DNA from 2 places in the Streptomyces sp. NPDC126503 genome. Region 2 is predicted to be linked to the other one. Evidence: riboswitches for the same ligand, from Rfam matches in the RefSeq annotation. Region 2 holds a riboswitch; the other holds the start of a gene.
What was found. Region 2 has a riboswitch for glycine ahead of gcvP (aminomethyl-transferring glycine dehydrogenase). Riboswitches for the same ligand answer to the same signal wherever they lie in the genome.

Region 1: linked by a shared signal. The riboswitch ahead of gcvT (glycine cleavage system aminomethyltransferase GcvT) and the one ahead of gcvP (aminomethyl-transferring glycine dehydrogenase) in region 2 are both predicted to bind glycine.

What each region holds. Positions count from the first base shown of each region.
Region 1 covers NZ_JBEORS010000016.1:139,673-146,890, forward strand. The annotation lists gene ABTY40_RS21465 (ABC transporter substrate-binding protein) at 1-783, opposite strand, end outside; gene ABTY40_RS21470 (ABC transporter permease) at 893-1,909, opposite strand; gene ABTY40_RS21475 (enhanced serine sensitivity protein SseB C-terminal domain-containing protein) at 2,271-3,062, opposite strand; gene ABTY40_RS21480 (enhanced serine sensitivity protein SseB) at 3,127-3,867, opposite strand; gene ABTY40_RS21485 (AAA family ATPase) at 3,986-4,666, opposite strand; glycine riboswitch at 4,814-4,913, shown strand; gene gcvT (glycine cleavage system aminomethyltransferase GcvT) at 5,073-6,188, shown strand; gene gcvH (glycine cleavage system protein GcvH) at 6,266-6,643, shown strand; gene glyA (serine hydroxymethyltransferase) at 6,673-7,218, shown strand, end outside.
Region 2 covers NZ_JBEORS010000039.1:1,438-8,655, forward strand. The annotation lists gene ABTY40_RS29630 (FHA domain-containing protein) at 1-393, shown strand, start outside; gene ftsR (transcriptional regulator FtsR) at 422-1,162, shown strand; gene ABTY40_RS29640 (bifunctional nuclease family protein) at 1,216-1,683, shown strand; gene ABTY40_RS29645 (MerR family transcriptional regulator) at 1,868-2,485, shown strand; gene ABTY40_RS29650 (DNA polymerase IV) at 2,569-3,999, shown strand; gene ABTY40_RS29655 (PRC-barrel domain-containing protein) at 4,051-4,425, opposite strand; glycine riboswitch at 4,539-4,637, shown strand; glycine riboswitch at 4,639-4,751, shown strand; gene gcvP (aminomethyl-transferring glycine dehydrogenase) at 4,816-7,218, shown strand, end outside.

The sequences.
Region 1 (7,218 bases), on a different contig from region 2:
GTCGTTGCGGACGAGCTTGATGGACTTGTTCGGCGTGTACGACTGCCACTTGTACGGGCCGGAGGAGAACGGCTTCAGGCCGTACTTGGCGCCGGTGTCCTTGTCCTTGCGGACCGGGGAGGCGGCCGGCATGGCCAGCATCTGGAGGAAGTCGCCGTTGGGGGCCGGCAGCTTGAAGACGATGGTCTTGTCGTCCGGGGTCTCGATCGCCTTGAGGCCGAGCTTGTCCGGGGTGCTGTCCTTGTACGGGCCCTTGTACTCGGCCTTCGGGTCGAGCACCTGCTGGAGGTAGATCGGGCCGCCGGAGATGACGTCCTGGGCCCAGATGCGCTCGATGCCGTACTTGATGTCCTTGGAGGTGATCGGCTTGCCGTCCTCCCAGGTCACCCCGTCCTTCAGCGTGAAGGTGTAGGTGAGGCCGTCGGGCGAGACCTTGCCGGTGTCGGTGGCGAGGTCGGCGACGAGCTCGGTGGAGGCGGCTCCCGGGGCGGCCTTGAAGGTGACCAGCTGGCGGGTGTAGTAGCGGGCGAAGTCCCAGACGAAGCCGTAGTAGCCGCGCTGCGGGTCCCAGCTGTCGGCCTCCTGCGAGCCGATGAACTTCAGCTCGCCGCCCTTCTTGTCCGAGGCGTTGAGGACCTTGTTGACCGCGCCGTTGAAGACGAGGTCACCCTTGCCCTTGCTGCCGCCGTCGCCGTTGCCCCCGCCGCAGGCGGTGGTGACGACCATCGTGGCCGCGGCGAGGAGCGCGCCCGCGGCGATTCTGCGCTGAGAACTCTTCAGCATGGGTCCAGCAACCTCCGGGATAGTGGCGGCCGTCGCGGCGGTCCGCCGATGGGGATGAGCCTCCTGTCGCCAGCGGCAGGGGCGGGTCTTGCGTGGCGTGGGCGTCCGGTCAGCGGGAGCCCTTCGGGTCGAGCGCGTCGCGCACGCCGTCACCGAAGAGGTTGAACGCCAGGACGGTGATGAAGATGGCGAGGCCGGGGAACACCATGAACAGCGGGTCCGCCTCGTAGGTGGTGATGGCCGTCGACAGCATCTGCCCCCAGGAAGCGGTGGGGGGCTTCACGCCCGCGCCGAGGAAGCTCAGGGCCGCTTCGGTGAGGATGTTGGTGGGGATCATGAGCGTCGCGTAGACGGTGATCGGCGCGATCAGGTTGGGCAGCAGCTCCTTGCGGAGGATGTAGAGGCGGCCCGCGCCGAGGCTCTGGGCGGCCTCGACGTACTCGCGGTTGCGCAGCGAGAGCGTCTGGCCGCGGACGATGCGGCCCACGTACGGCCAGCCGAAGAAGCCGATCACGAGCACCAGGGCGGCGATGCGGACGCCCGAGCCGTCGAGTCCGAGGAGCTCGTTGGGCAGCACCGAGACCAGGGCGATGGTGAAGAGGAGCTGCGGGAAGGCGAGCATGACGTCCATGACGCGGCTGACGGCGGCGTCGACCCAGCCGCCGAAGTAGCCGGCGACGATGCCGAGGACGGTTCCGAGGAGGACGGCGAAGAGGGCCGCGAGGCAGGCGACGAGCAGCGAGATGCGGGCGCCGTAGACGATGCGGCTGAAGACGTCGCGGCCGTTGACGGGCTCGACGCCGAGGAGGAACTCGGAGCTCATGCCGCCGAAGGAGCCGATCGGCGTGCCGAACAGCGGGTCGATCTGGTCCTCGTGGAACTCGTCCGGCGGGTGGCCGAGGAGGCCGACGATGACCGGGGCGAAGATCGCGACGAGGATGAGGAAGACCACGACGAAGCCGCCGGCGAGGGCGAGTTTGTCGCGCTTGAGCCGGGTCCAGGCGATCTGCCAGGGCGAGCGGCCCTCGATCGCCTTGCCGGTGCCGGGAGTGCCGGGGGCGTCGGGCGCGCCGTCGACGGCTGCGGTCGACTCGGCCGCACTCGTCTCGTGCAGTGGTGCCGTCATCGTGGTGAGGACCCCTCTCGGCCGCCGGTAGCCGGCCCTTGCCCGCCGCGGGTAGCGGCTCGGTGGAACAACTGCTGGGCCTCTGCTCGAAAGGAGCCGAACGCCCGGTGTTCCGGGGAGTCTTCAATGTGTCCGCGATCACCCGCCAGACCTGGCGGTGAATGTTTGCGCAACCGTGATGCGGTGCTGTGACTTCCGTTATCCGGACGTCGTGATCATGTGAGCGGACCAACCGGGTCCCTCTTCCGCGCAATCGGACATGTCGCCCAACTACTTCTTCCGTGTGGTGAATTGGGGCGAACGAAGGCCCCCGGAGCGGGGCTCCGGAGGCCTGTGGTCCGGGCGGAACAGGGGGGCCGTCTCAGTATCCGGACGGCGCGGGGGGCGGATATCCGTAACCGGGTACGGACGCGGAGCCGCGCCCGCCGTGGGCCTCGCGGTCGTAGAAGGGCCGGGCGTTCGCCCGGAGCCAGAGCGCCACGGGGTCGTACGCGTCGGAGAGCGCGACCGTGGAGACGGGCAGGCCCTCGGGGACGGCGCCGATCGCCTGGCGCATCATCGCCCGCACCTCCTCGACGGCCGCCGCCGAGGTGTCGTACAGGTCGAGCCCGACGACCAGGTACGGCGAGCCGAGCGCGGGCTGCACCCAGCCGCGGCGCAGCGAGCGGACGGCCGGGGTGCGGTGGGCGGTGTGCGTGAGCAGGGCGTAGAACTGCGGGATCTCCACGGCGGGCTCGCCGACCCTGAGCGGCCCCGCGGGCATCCGGTCCAGACCGGTGGCGATCCGGCGCAGGTCGGCCCAGGGGATGCCGACGCCGCCGCCGGGGGCGTGCGGATTCAGCCAGATGCCCCAGCGGTCGGGGTAGAGGGCGCGGGCGATCTCCCGGCCCGTGACGCGCTCGTGGGCGCGGTTCCAGCCGGAGGCCGCCAGCTCCTGCGGGGAGGTGACGCAGGGGGCGTAGCCGAAGCCGTCGACCTCCATGTTCCCGTACTGCGCGTCGGGCGACCCGGCCGAACCCTGCCAGAGCAGCATCCACACCTCGCCGTCGGCGAGGGCGTGGAGCAGCCGCTCGTACGCGTCGTAGCGTCCGGGCGCCACCTGGCGCAGCATGTGCTCGACCTGCCCGGCCGCGGCGGTGCCTGACGCGCTCACCCTGGGTTCCGCCCCTCTTGTCGTACGGCTCGCTCGAATCGGTTCAGCTTAGACAGCGGGCCGCTCACCCGGCGGCACGCCGGTAGAAGGGACGCACCCGCTCCAGCATCCAGTCGCCGACGGGGTCCTGAGCCATGTCGAGGAGGATGAGGTTGACGGGCCAGGCGACCTCGACGCGGCCCAGGGCGCGCCCGAGGGCGTCCAGGGGCGCGGTGCGGTCGACGCCGTCCAGGGAGACGAGCTGGACGCCGATGAAGAGGGCCGGCTCGGTGCCCTCGACGCTGGCGAGGGTGCGGCGGGCCGTGGTGACGATCCCGGTGGCGTCGAACTCGGCGGAGGCGGCGGCGAGGAAGTCGACGGGGTCGTCCTGCCAGTCGGGCTCGAAGAGGCGGACGCGGCCGCCGCTGGCGGGGCCGTCGAGCGGGGTGCGGCCGACCCGGCAGAGTTCGGCCACCGCGGGCGGGGGCAGCGGGACGCCGACCGTGCCGCCGGGGTTGACGGCGATGCCGAGCTGGGGCGGCAGGCCGCGGGCGAAGTCGCGGGCGGGGGCGACGGTGAAGGACATGTGGGGGCCGACACAGGCGAGGAACTGCTGCTCGGAGCTGAAGACGGGCACGTAGGCCGCGCCGCCGATCTCCATGGTGGCGAGGTCCAGGTCCGTGCTGTCGGGCCCGCCGCCGTTGGGCAGGGGCACCCAGACGGGGCTGCGGCCCAGCACCTCGACGAGGCGGCCGCCTGCGGCGGGGTCGCCCAGCGAGGCGGCCAGCACCTCTTCGAGCTCATTGCCCGGCCACGTCACATCCACGGTCCTGTGTCCCCTTCTCGCACGGTCTGCCGCCCCCGGCCCGTCCCCGGCAGCACCCTAACGCCGCCCCGCCGCCGGTGTGGCCTGAAAGAAGGGTACGAGCGCGGGGGCGGCCCGCTCAGGCCGCCTCCCGGAAGCCGATCTTCCGCAGGGTGCCCGCCGCGTCCCGGTCCAGCAGGGTGACCGAGGCGCAGCCGCGGGGCAGGGTGCCCGACTCGGCGGCGGCGAGGAGCCGGCCGACGGCCCGGCGGTGGCGGGCGAAGGCGTAGGCCGAGACGCCGCGGCCCCGCTCGCGCTGGCCGGCCCGGGCGGTCTCCGCGTCGACGTCGAGCAGGACGAGGTGGAGGGCGCGGCCGCGCCGCCGCGCCTCCCGGGCGAGCCAGCCGCGCACCCAGGACTGGGTGCCGCAGTCGTGCACGATCACGCCCTCGCCGGAGCGCAGGGCGCGGCGCAGCCCCGCGTAGTGGGCGACCCGGACCAGGGGGCGGTAGAGGGCGTACGGCAGGAGGCGCGGCATGCGGGCCTCCCAGCGCTCGCGGGCGTCCTGGGAGTCGACGCCCCGGCCGTGCGCGGTCCGCTTCATCAGGGTGGACTTGCCGCTGCCGGGCAGACCGGAGACGACCACCAGGTCACCGGCGGCGAAGGTGAGGGCGCGGGGGCCCCGGCCGCCGCGCTCGCGCAGGTCCCGCAGGAGCCGTCCCCGGCCGTGCGAGCGGGTCCGCGCGCGGGCGCGGGCGGGCATCCGCTGGGGCGGTATGCCGGTGCCGGCCGCGAACGCGCCGGTGTGCTCGATCGTCATCGCTCCCCCTGTCGGGTCTCAGGAGACCCTTCCCCACGAAGTGTAAAGAAGCGGTAATCCCAGACAAGCGATTTGCCCCGCCGACACCACATGCAATGATGTGCGCGCCAGGCGCGCTCAGCGCCGTACAACCGCATACCGGCCGCTCGAATCCGCGCGGGAGAGTTCCGGACCGCCGAGCGCGTCCGGGCGCCGAAGGAGCAAGACCCTCCCTTGAATCTCTCAGGCCCCGTACCGCGTGGATGAGGCAGATCTGAAAAGCGGGACGCCGGTGCGTCCCCACCCAAGGTGCAAGCCGAGGATGCCCTCGGTGAACCTCTCAGGTTCCATGACAGATGGGGAGGACGTCCTCGCCCGTCATGTGTTTTCGTCACCGATCACGCCCTTGGGACCCTGGAGCCACCCCATGAGCACTGCCCCCCGCCTCACCGCCCTCGACGCGCTCCATCGTTCGCTGGGCGCGACCATGACCGACTTCGCCGGCTGGGACATGCCGCTGCGGTACGGCAGCGAGCGCGACGAGCACAACGCCGTGCGCACCCGGGCCGGCCTCTTCGACCTCTCCCACATGGGCGAGATCACCGTCACCGGCCCGCAGGCCGTGGACCTGCTCGACCACGCCCTGGTCGGCAACATCTCCACCGTGGGCAACGGCCGCGCCCGCTACACGATGATCTGCCGGGAGGACGGCGGCATCCTCGACGACCTGATCGTCTACCGCCTCGGCGAGACCGAGTACATGGTCGTGGCGAACGCCTCCAACGCGCAGGTCGTCCTGGACGCCCTGGTGGCCCGCGCGGAGGGCTTCGACGCGGAGGTGCGCGACGACCGCGACGCGTACGCGCTGATCGCCGTGCAGGGCCCGGAGTCCCCCGGCATCCTCGCGCAGGTCACCGACGCCGACCTGGACGGTCTGAAGTACTACGCGGGCCTGCCCGGCACGGTCGCCGGGGTGCCCGCCCTGATCGCCCGGACCGGCTACACCGGCGAGGACGGCTTCGAGCTGTTCCTGAAGCCCGAGCACGCGGAGGGCGTCTGGAAGGCGCTGACCGAGGCGGGCGCCGGCGCGGGCCTGATCCCCTGCGGCCTGTCCTGCCGTGACACGCTCCGCCTGGAGGCGGGCATGCCGCTCTACGGTCACGAGCTGACCACCGACCTCACCCCCTTCGACGCCGGTCTCGGCCGGGTCGTGAAGTTCGAGAAGCCGGGCGACTTCGTCGGCCGCAAGGCCCTTCAGGCCGCCGCCGAGCGCGCCGAGACCGCCCCGCCGCGCAAGCTCGTGGGCCTGATCGCCGAGGGCCGCCGCGTCCCGCGCGCCGGGATGTCCGTGGTCGCGAACGGCGAGGTGATCGGCGAGGTGACCTCCGGCGCCCCGTCCCCGACCCTCGGCAAGCCGATCGCCATGGCCTACGTGGACGCGGCGCACGCCGCCCCCGGCACCGAGGGTGTAGGGGTGGACATCCGCGGCACCCACGAGCCGTACCAGGTGGTCGCGCTGCCGTTCTACAAGCGTCAGAAGTGACGGATTCGTCCCCCACCACGTCTCACCCCGCAAGACCCGCGTACATCCGCACTCCCCCGATCCAGGAGAATCAGGTCATGAGCAACCCCCAGCAGCTGCGTTACACCAAGGAGCACGAGTGGCTGTCGGACGCCGTGGACGGCGTCGCGACCGTCGGCATCACGGAGTTCGCGGCCAACGCGCTCGGCGATGTCGTCTACGCCGACCTGCCGGCCGCCGGTACCACCGTCACCGCGGGCGAGACCTGTGGCGAGCTGGAGTCGACGAAGTCCGTGAGCGACCTGTACTCCCCGGTGACGGGTGAGGTCGTGGAGTCCAACCAGGACGTGGTGGACGACCCGTCCCTGGTGAACTCGGCTCCGTTCGAGGGTGGCTGGCTGTTCAAGGTGCGCGTCGCGGAGACGCCGGACGATCTGCTCTCCGCCGACGAGTACGCCGAGTTCTCCGCCGGCTGAGACCGGGCCCGAGACCCCAGGGATCAAACATGTCGCTTCTGAACACTCCCCTCCACGAGCTGGACCCGGACGTCGCCGCCGCCGTCGACGCCGAGCTCCGCCGCCAGCAGTCCACCCTCGAGATGATCGCCTCGGAGAACTTCGCTCCGGTCGCCGTCATGGAGGCGCAGGGCTCCGTCCTCACCAACAAGTACGCCGAGGGCTACCCCGGCCGCCGCTACTACGGCGGCTGCGAGCACGTCGACGTGGCCGAGCAGATCGCCATCGACCGGATCAAGGAGCTGTTCGGCGCCGAGTACGCCAACGTGCAGCCCCACTCCGGCGCCTCCGCCAACCAGGCCGCCCTCTTCGCGATCGCCCAGCCCGGCGACACGATCCTGGGTCTGGACCTGGCGCACGGCGGCCACCTCACCCACGGCATGCGCCTGAACTTCTCCGGCAAGCAGTTCAACGTGGTCGCGTACCACGTGGACGAGGCCGGCCTGGTCGACATGGCCGAGGTCGAGCGGCTCGCCAAGGAGCACCGCCCCAAGGTGATCATCGCGGGCTGGTCGGCGTACCCGCGCCGGCTGGAC
Region 2 (7,218 bases):
GAGGCGTACGACTCGGAAACCACCGGCCAGATCGCGATGCCGTCGCTGTCGCCCGAGGCGCTGGCGGCCGTCGAGGCGCTGCCGCCGGGCTCCGCGCTCCTGGTGGTGCGCCGCGGCCCGAACTCGGGCAGCCGGTTCCTCCTGGACGGCGAGCTGACCACGGCGGGGCGTCATCCGCAGAGCGACATCTTCCTCGACGACGTGACGGTCTCCCGCCGCCACGTGGAGTTCCGTCGGGGACAGGACGGCACCTTCACGGTGTCGGACGTCGGCAGCCTCAACGGCACCTATGTGAACCGCGAGCCGATCGAGTCGGTGGTTCTGTCCAACGGCGACGAGGTGCAGATCGGCAAGTACCGGCTGGTCTTCCACTCGAGCCAGCGGGGCGCCTGACGCCCCGGAGAACCTTCAGGGAAGGTCCATGCTGCGAACACCGACGGGCGGTGCCGGTTCCGGCGCCGCCGGCGCGGGCGACCGGCTGGTCAGCATCGGCACGGTGCTCAACCAGTTGCGCGACGAGTTTCCCGAAGTGACGATCTCCAAGATCCGGTTCCTGGAGGCCGAAGGCCTCGTCGAGCCCCGGCGCACGGCCTCCGGGTACCGGAAGTTCAGCCCGCAGGACGTCGAGCGGCTCGCTCGGATCCTGCGGATGCAGCGGGACCACTACCTCCCGCTGAAGGTGATCCGCGAACACCTCGACGCCCTGGCCCGGGGTGAGCGGGTCGCGCTGCCGGCGCCCGGCCGGCGCGACCTGGCGGCCGACGGGGGCGAGCCCGAGCAGGAGCGGCCGACGGCCGCGCGGATCGGCAGGGCCGAGCTACTCGCCGCCACCGGGGTCGGGGAGAGCGAACTCGCCGAGTGGGAGTCGTACGGTCTGGTCGCGGAGACGGCGGGCGGCGGCTACGACGCCGAGACCGTGACCGTGGCCCGGCTCGTCGCGGACCTCGGGAGGTTCGGTCTCGAACCGCGCCACCTGCGCGGTGTCAAGGCCGCCGCGGACCGGGAGGCCGGGCTGGTGGAACAGGTGGTCGCGCCGCTGCGCCGGCACCGGAATCCGCAGACCAGGGCCCATGCGGAGGCCACCGCGAAAGAGCTCGCGACTCTCTCCGTACGGCTCCACGCGGCACTGGTACAGACCGCGCTCGGGGTCCGTCTGCCGTGATCTTGTCCGGGCCCGACTATCCAAACCGGTCGGGCACGTCCTAGGGTTGCTGTGTGAACGAGCTCGACGTTGTGGGTGTCCGGGTCGAAATGCCCTCCAACCAGCCGATCGTGCTCCTGCGCGAAGTGGGAGGCGATCGCTACCTCCCCATCTGGATCGGACCGGGGGAGGCGACGGCCATCGCCTTCGCCCAGCAGGGCATGGCGCCGCCGAGGCCGCTGACGCACGACCTGTTCAAGGACGTGCTGGAGGCCGTGGGCCAGGAGCTGACGCAGGTCCGCATCACCGATCTGAGGGACGGGGTGTTCTACGCCGAGCTGGTCTTCGCCAGCGGCGTGGAGGTGAGTGCCCGGCCGTCGGACGCGATAGCGCTGGCGCTGCGGATGGGTACGCCGATCTTCGGCAGTGACGGTGTCCTGGACGACGCCGGCATCGCGATTCCGGACGAGCAGGAGGACGAGGTGGAGAAGTTCCGCGAGTTCCTCGACCAGATCTCACCGGAGGACTTCGGGAGCCAGTGACCGGCGGCCACGAGCCGTTCGCGGGGCGCTGTCAGAGCATTCGAGTAGCCTTTCCCGGGAGAGGGACACGGGAAACCACCCTCAGGGTGATTATCACTCGGCGTGCCGAGTGTGGCGATCGTTGACGCACCCCAAGTGACTGCCTACCTTCGTGTGGGCAGGTCAAGGACGGAGGGTCGGCGTGATGAGCAGCGCGGACGGTACGGCAGGGAGCTCCCTCGGACGCGTGTCCGGAGAGAGCGCTCCGTATCCGCTTCACGACAGGGTGGGCGACTTCGGCACGGACGCGGGTGAAGGCCTGGCGGCCGAAGCCGTGGGCTACCGCGGTCCGACGGCCTGTGCGGCGGCCGGTATCACCTACCGCCAACTGGACTACTGGGCGCGCACCGGGCTCGTGGAGCCGAGCGTGCGGCCCGCCTACGGGTCGGGGACGCAGCGGCTGTACAGCTTCCGCGACGTCGTCGTCCTGAAGATCGTCAAGCGGTTCCTCGACACCGGCGTGGCCCTGCAGAACATCCGGGCCGCCGTCCAGCACCTGCGGGCGCGGGGCTTTCGCGACCTGGAGCGCATGACGCTCATGAGCGACGGCGCCACCGTGTACGAGTGCTCCTCGCCCGACGAGGTGGTGAGCCTCCTCCAGGGCGGTCAGGGTGTCTTCGGCATCGCCGTGGGCGTCGTCTGGCGCGACGTGGAGGCGGCTCTCTCGCAGCTGCACGGCGAGCGGGTCGACACGGGCGAGACGCTGATCGGGCACAATCCGGGCGACGAACTGGCCCGGCGGCGGCGCGACCGGGCCGTCTGAGCCCCGGGTCCGGCGGCCGGCCGGTCCTGCCGGGTTTCCTGTCGGTGAGTCCGATGTCAGTGGCATGGGGCAGCATCGGAGGCGTGAGAGCCGCGCCGACGATCCTGCATCTGGACATGGATGCGTTCTTCGCCGCCGCCGAGCAGGCGGCGAAGCCCAGCCTGCGCGGAAAACCGGTGATCGTCGGCGGTCTCGGGCCGCGCGGCGTGGTGGCCACCGCCTCCTACGAGGCGCGGCGCTTCGGGGTGCACTCCGCCATGCCGATGGGGCAGGCGCGGCGGCTCGCGCCGAACGCCGCCTTTCTCGTGGCGCGCTTCGCCTTCTACCGGTCGATCAGTGAGCAGGTGATGGAGCTGCTCGGGCGGCTGTCGCCGCTCGTGGAGCCGCTGAGCCTGGACGAGGCCTTCGTCGATCTGGAGGCCGGGGGAGTGGCCGACGACAGCGCGAGCGCGCGGGCCGCCGGGGAGCGGCTGCGGGCCGACATCCTGGCCACCACCGGCCTGACCGGTTCCGTCGGTCTCGCCGGGTCCAAGATGATCGCCAAGATCGCCTCCGAGGAGGCCAAACCCGACGGACTCGTGCTCATCGAGCCGGGCACCGAGCGGGAGCTCCTCGGGCCCCGGTCGGTACGGATCCTGCCCGGCGTCGGCCCGGCCACCGGGGAGCACCTGCGGCGGGCCGGGATGACCACGGTCGCCGATCTGGCGGAGGCCGGTGAGGACGAGCTCGTACGGCTCCTGGGGAAGGCGCACGGGGCCTCGCTGCACCGGATGGCCCAGGGGTACGACGACCGGCCGGTGGTGGCCGAGCGGGACGCCAAGTCGGTGTCGGTCGAGGACACCTTCGACGTGGACCTGCACGACCGGGTACGGATCCGCACGGAGGTGGAGCGGCTCGCCGAGCGGTGCGTGGGGCGGCTGCGCGCCTCGGGGCACTCCGGGCGGACCATCGTGCTCAAGGTGCGGCGGTACGACTTCTCGACGCTGACCCGCTCCGAGACGCTGCGCGGGCCCACGGACGACCCGGTGGTCGTACGGGAGGCGGCGGGGCGGCTCCTGGAGGCGGTGGACACCACGGGGGGCGTGCGGCTCCTGGGTGTCGGGGTCAGCGGCCTCGCCGACTACACGCAGGAGGACCTCTTCGCGCAGTTCGCGGAGGCGGCGGAGTCCATGGCCGGCGGGCGCGACACCGGGGAGGCCGAGGCCCCGGCGGAGCCCGCCGCCTCCCTCCCCGGCGACCCCGCCCGGACCGCTCCGGCCGAGGAGCGGCACTGGTCCCCGGGGCAGGACGTACGGCACGCCGTGCACGGGGCGGGCTGGGTCCAGGGCAGCGGGGTCGGACGCGTCACCGTCCGCTTCGAGGAGCCCTGGTCCCCGCCGGGTCGGGTGCGGACCTTCGCCGTGGACGATCCGGATCTGGAGCCGTCCGAGCCGCTTCCGCTGGTGCGGGGGACGGGGCGGGGGACCGGTGTGCCGGGGCGCGCGGACGCGGCGGGCGGAGGAGCGGCGGCCTGACCCGTCGGCGGCCCCCGGAGCCGTACGTCCTGCCCGAGGGTGTGCGGGCCGTCAGGGGCCGTCCTGGCCCGCCAGGCGCCCGAAGTCCGTGTCCGGTGTGTCCCCGGGCGGGGGCGGCAGGGCGAGGCTGTAGTGGCGGTAGAGCTGGAGTTCCTGCTCGGGGGAGAGGTGCCGGCCGACGCCGAAGTCCGGGGCGTCCTTGATCAGCGCCCGCTCGTACGGGACATGGAGCCCGTCGTCGACCAGTTCGCTCGGCGCCAGGGGGACGAAGGCGTCCCGGCTGAAGAGACCCGTGCGGACGGCGGCCCACTCCGGGACGCCGGTCGCGTCGTCCAGGTACACCTCGTCCACCGTCCCGATTCTGTGTCCGTTCCGGTCGTACGCCTTGCGGCCGATCAGGCTGCGCGGATCGATGTCGGTCTGCACGGTCCCTCCAACTGGTCGCAGCTGCTCCACACCCCTACGAAAGGGCACATCCGGGATGTCGGCCACTTGAGCGATGGGCGGCACAACGGCGCTGGTAGGCTGGCTGTGGCTGTCGACCCCGTGCGGGAGAGTCCCCCGGAGAAAGCTTCCGGTGGCGCCGAAGGAGCAAATCCTCCCCGGAATCTCTCAGGCCCCTGTACCGCGCGGACGAGGTCACTCTGGAAAGCAGAGCGGGAGTCCGACGGCATCCGCTCTCACCGACGGTGAAAGCCGGCGTGCCCTCGGGCGTGCCGGTGAAGCTCTCAGGTTGAGATGACAGAGGGGGAGGCCGTCCGGGCACCCGCGCCGTGGTGCCCCTCGCAGGTCGTGACGACCAGGAGGCCCCCGCACATGACCGCCAACCGCATCCCGCTCTCCGAGCTCGAGCAGGGCATTCCCTTCGAGCAGCGGCACATCGGCCCCGACGCCGAGGCGCGCGCCAAGATGCTCGCCCAGGTCGGCTACGGCTCGCTGGACGAGCTCACCGCCGCCGCGGTGCCGGACGTGATCAAGAACGCCGAGGCGCTGGGCCTGCCCGGTGCCCGGACGGAGGCCGAGGTCCTCGCCGAGCTGCGCGACCTCGCCGACCGCAACCAGGTCCTCGCCCCGATGATCGGACTCGGCTACTACGGGACCTTCACCCCGCCGGTGATCCTGCGGAACGTGATGGAGAACCCCGCCTGGTACACGGCCTACACCCCGTACCAGCCGGAGATCTCCCAGGGCCGCCTCGAGGCCCTGCTGAACTTCCAGACCATGGTCGCCGACCTGACCGGTCTGCCCACCTCGGGCGCCTCGCTGCTCGACGAGAGCACCGCCGCCGCCGAGGCCATGGCGCTCTCGCGGCGCGTCGGCAAGGTCAAGAACGGTGTCTTCGTCGTCGACGCCGACGCCCTGCCGCAGACCATCGCGGTCATCCGGACGCGGGCCGAACCGACCGGGGTCGAGGTCGTCGTCACCGACCTGTCCGCCGGCATCCCGGCCGAGGTCGCCGAGCGCGGCGTCTTCGGCGTGCTGCTGCAGTACCCGGGCGCCTCCGGTGCCGTCCGGGACATCAAGCCGGTCATCGACCAGGCCCACGAGCTCGGCGCGATCGTCACCGTCGCCGCCGACCTGCTCGCCCTCACGCTGCTCGCCTCGCCCGGCTCCCTCGGCGCCGACATCGCCGTGGGCACCACCCAGCGCTTCGGCGTCCCCATGGGCTTCGGCGGCCCGCACGCCGGCTACATGGCCGTCCAGGACAAGCACGCCCGCTCCCTCCCCGGCCGCCTCGTGGGCGTCTCCGTCGACGCCGACGGCAACCGCGCCTACCGCCTGGCCCTGCAGACCCGCGAGCAGCACATCCGCCGCGAGAAGGCCACCAGCAACATCTGCACCGCCCAGGTGCTGCTCGCCGTCATGGCCGGCATGTACGCCGTCTACCACGGTCCGGACGGTCTGCGGCAGATCGCCGAGCGCACCCACCGGTACGCCGCCATCCTCGCCGCCGGTCTGCGCGCCGGAGGCGTGGAGCTGGTCCAGGGCGCCTTCTTCGACACCCTGACCGCCCGGGTACCGGGCCGCGCCGACGCGATCGTGGCCGCCGCCCGCGAGGCCGGGGTCAACCTGTACCGCGCCGACGCCGACCACGTGTCGATGTCCTGCGACGAGACCACCACCCGCGCCCAGCTCGCGGCCGTGTGGGGTGCCTTCGGCGTCACCGCCGACGTCGAGGCCCTCGACGCGGTCACCGAGAACGCGCTGCCCGCCGACGCGCTGCGCTCCGACGCGTACCTGACCCACCCGGTCTTCCACGCGCACCGCTCCGAGACCTCGATGCTGCGCTACCTGCGCAGGCTGGCCGACCGCGACTACGCGCTCGACCGCGGCATGATCCCGCTGGGCTCGTGCACCATGAAGCTCAACGCGACGACCGAGATGGAGTCGGTGACCTGGCCCGAGTTCGGCCAGATCCACCCCTTCGCCCCGGTCGAGCAGGCCCAGGGCTACCTCACGCTCATCACCGAGCTGGAGGAGCGCCTCGCCGAGGTGACCGGCTACGACAAGGTCTCCCTCCAGCCGAACGCCGGTTCTCAGGGGGAGCTCGCGGGTCTCCTCGCGGTCCGCGCCTATCACCGCGCCAACGGCGACGAGCAGCGCACGGTCTGCCTCATCCCCTCCTCCGCGCACGGCACCAACGCCGCCTCCGCCGTGATGGCCGGCATGAAGGTCGTCGTCGTCAGGACCGCCGACGACGGCGAGGTCGACGTCGAGGACCTGCGCGCCAAGATCGCGCAGTACCGCGACGAGCTGTCCGTCCTGATGATCACCTACCCGTCGACGCACGGCGTCTTCGAGGAGCACGTCGCGGACATCTGCGCCGAGGTGCACGAGGCCGGCGGCCAGGTGTACGTGGACGGCGCCAACCTCAACGCGCTGGTCGGCCTCGCCAAGCCCGGAAAGTTCGGCGGCGACGTCTCGCACCTGAACCTGCACAAGACCTTCTGCATCCCGCACGGCGGCGGCGGCCCCGGCGTCGGCCCGGTCGCGGTGCGCGCGCACCTCGCCCCGTACCTGCCGAACCACCCGCTCCAGCCCACCGCGGGCCCGGAGACCGGCGTCGGCCCGATCTCGGCCGCCCCGTGGGGTTCCGCCGGCATCCTGCCGATCTCCTGGTCGTACGTCCGCCTCATGGGCGGCGAGGGCCTCAAGCGCGCCACGCAGGTCGCCGTCCTCGCGGCCAACTACATCGCCAAGCGCCTGGAGCCGCACTAC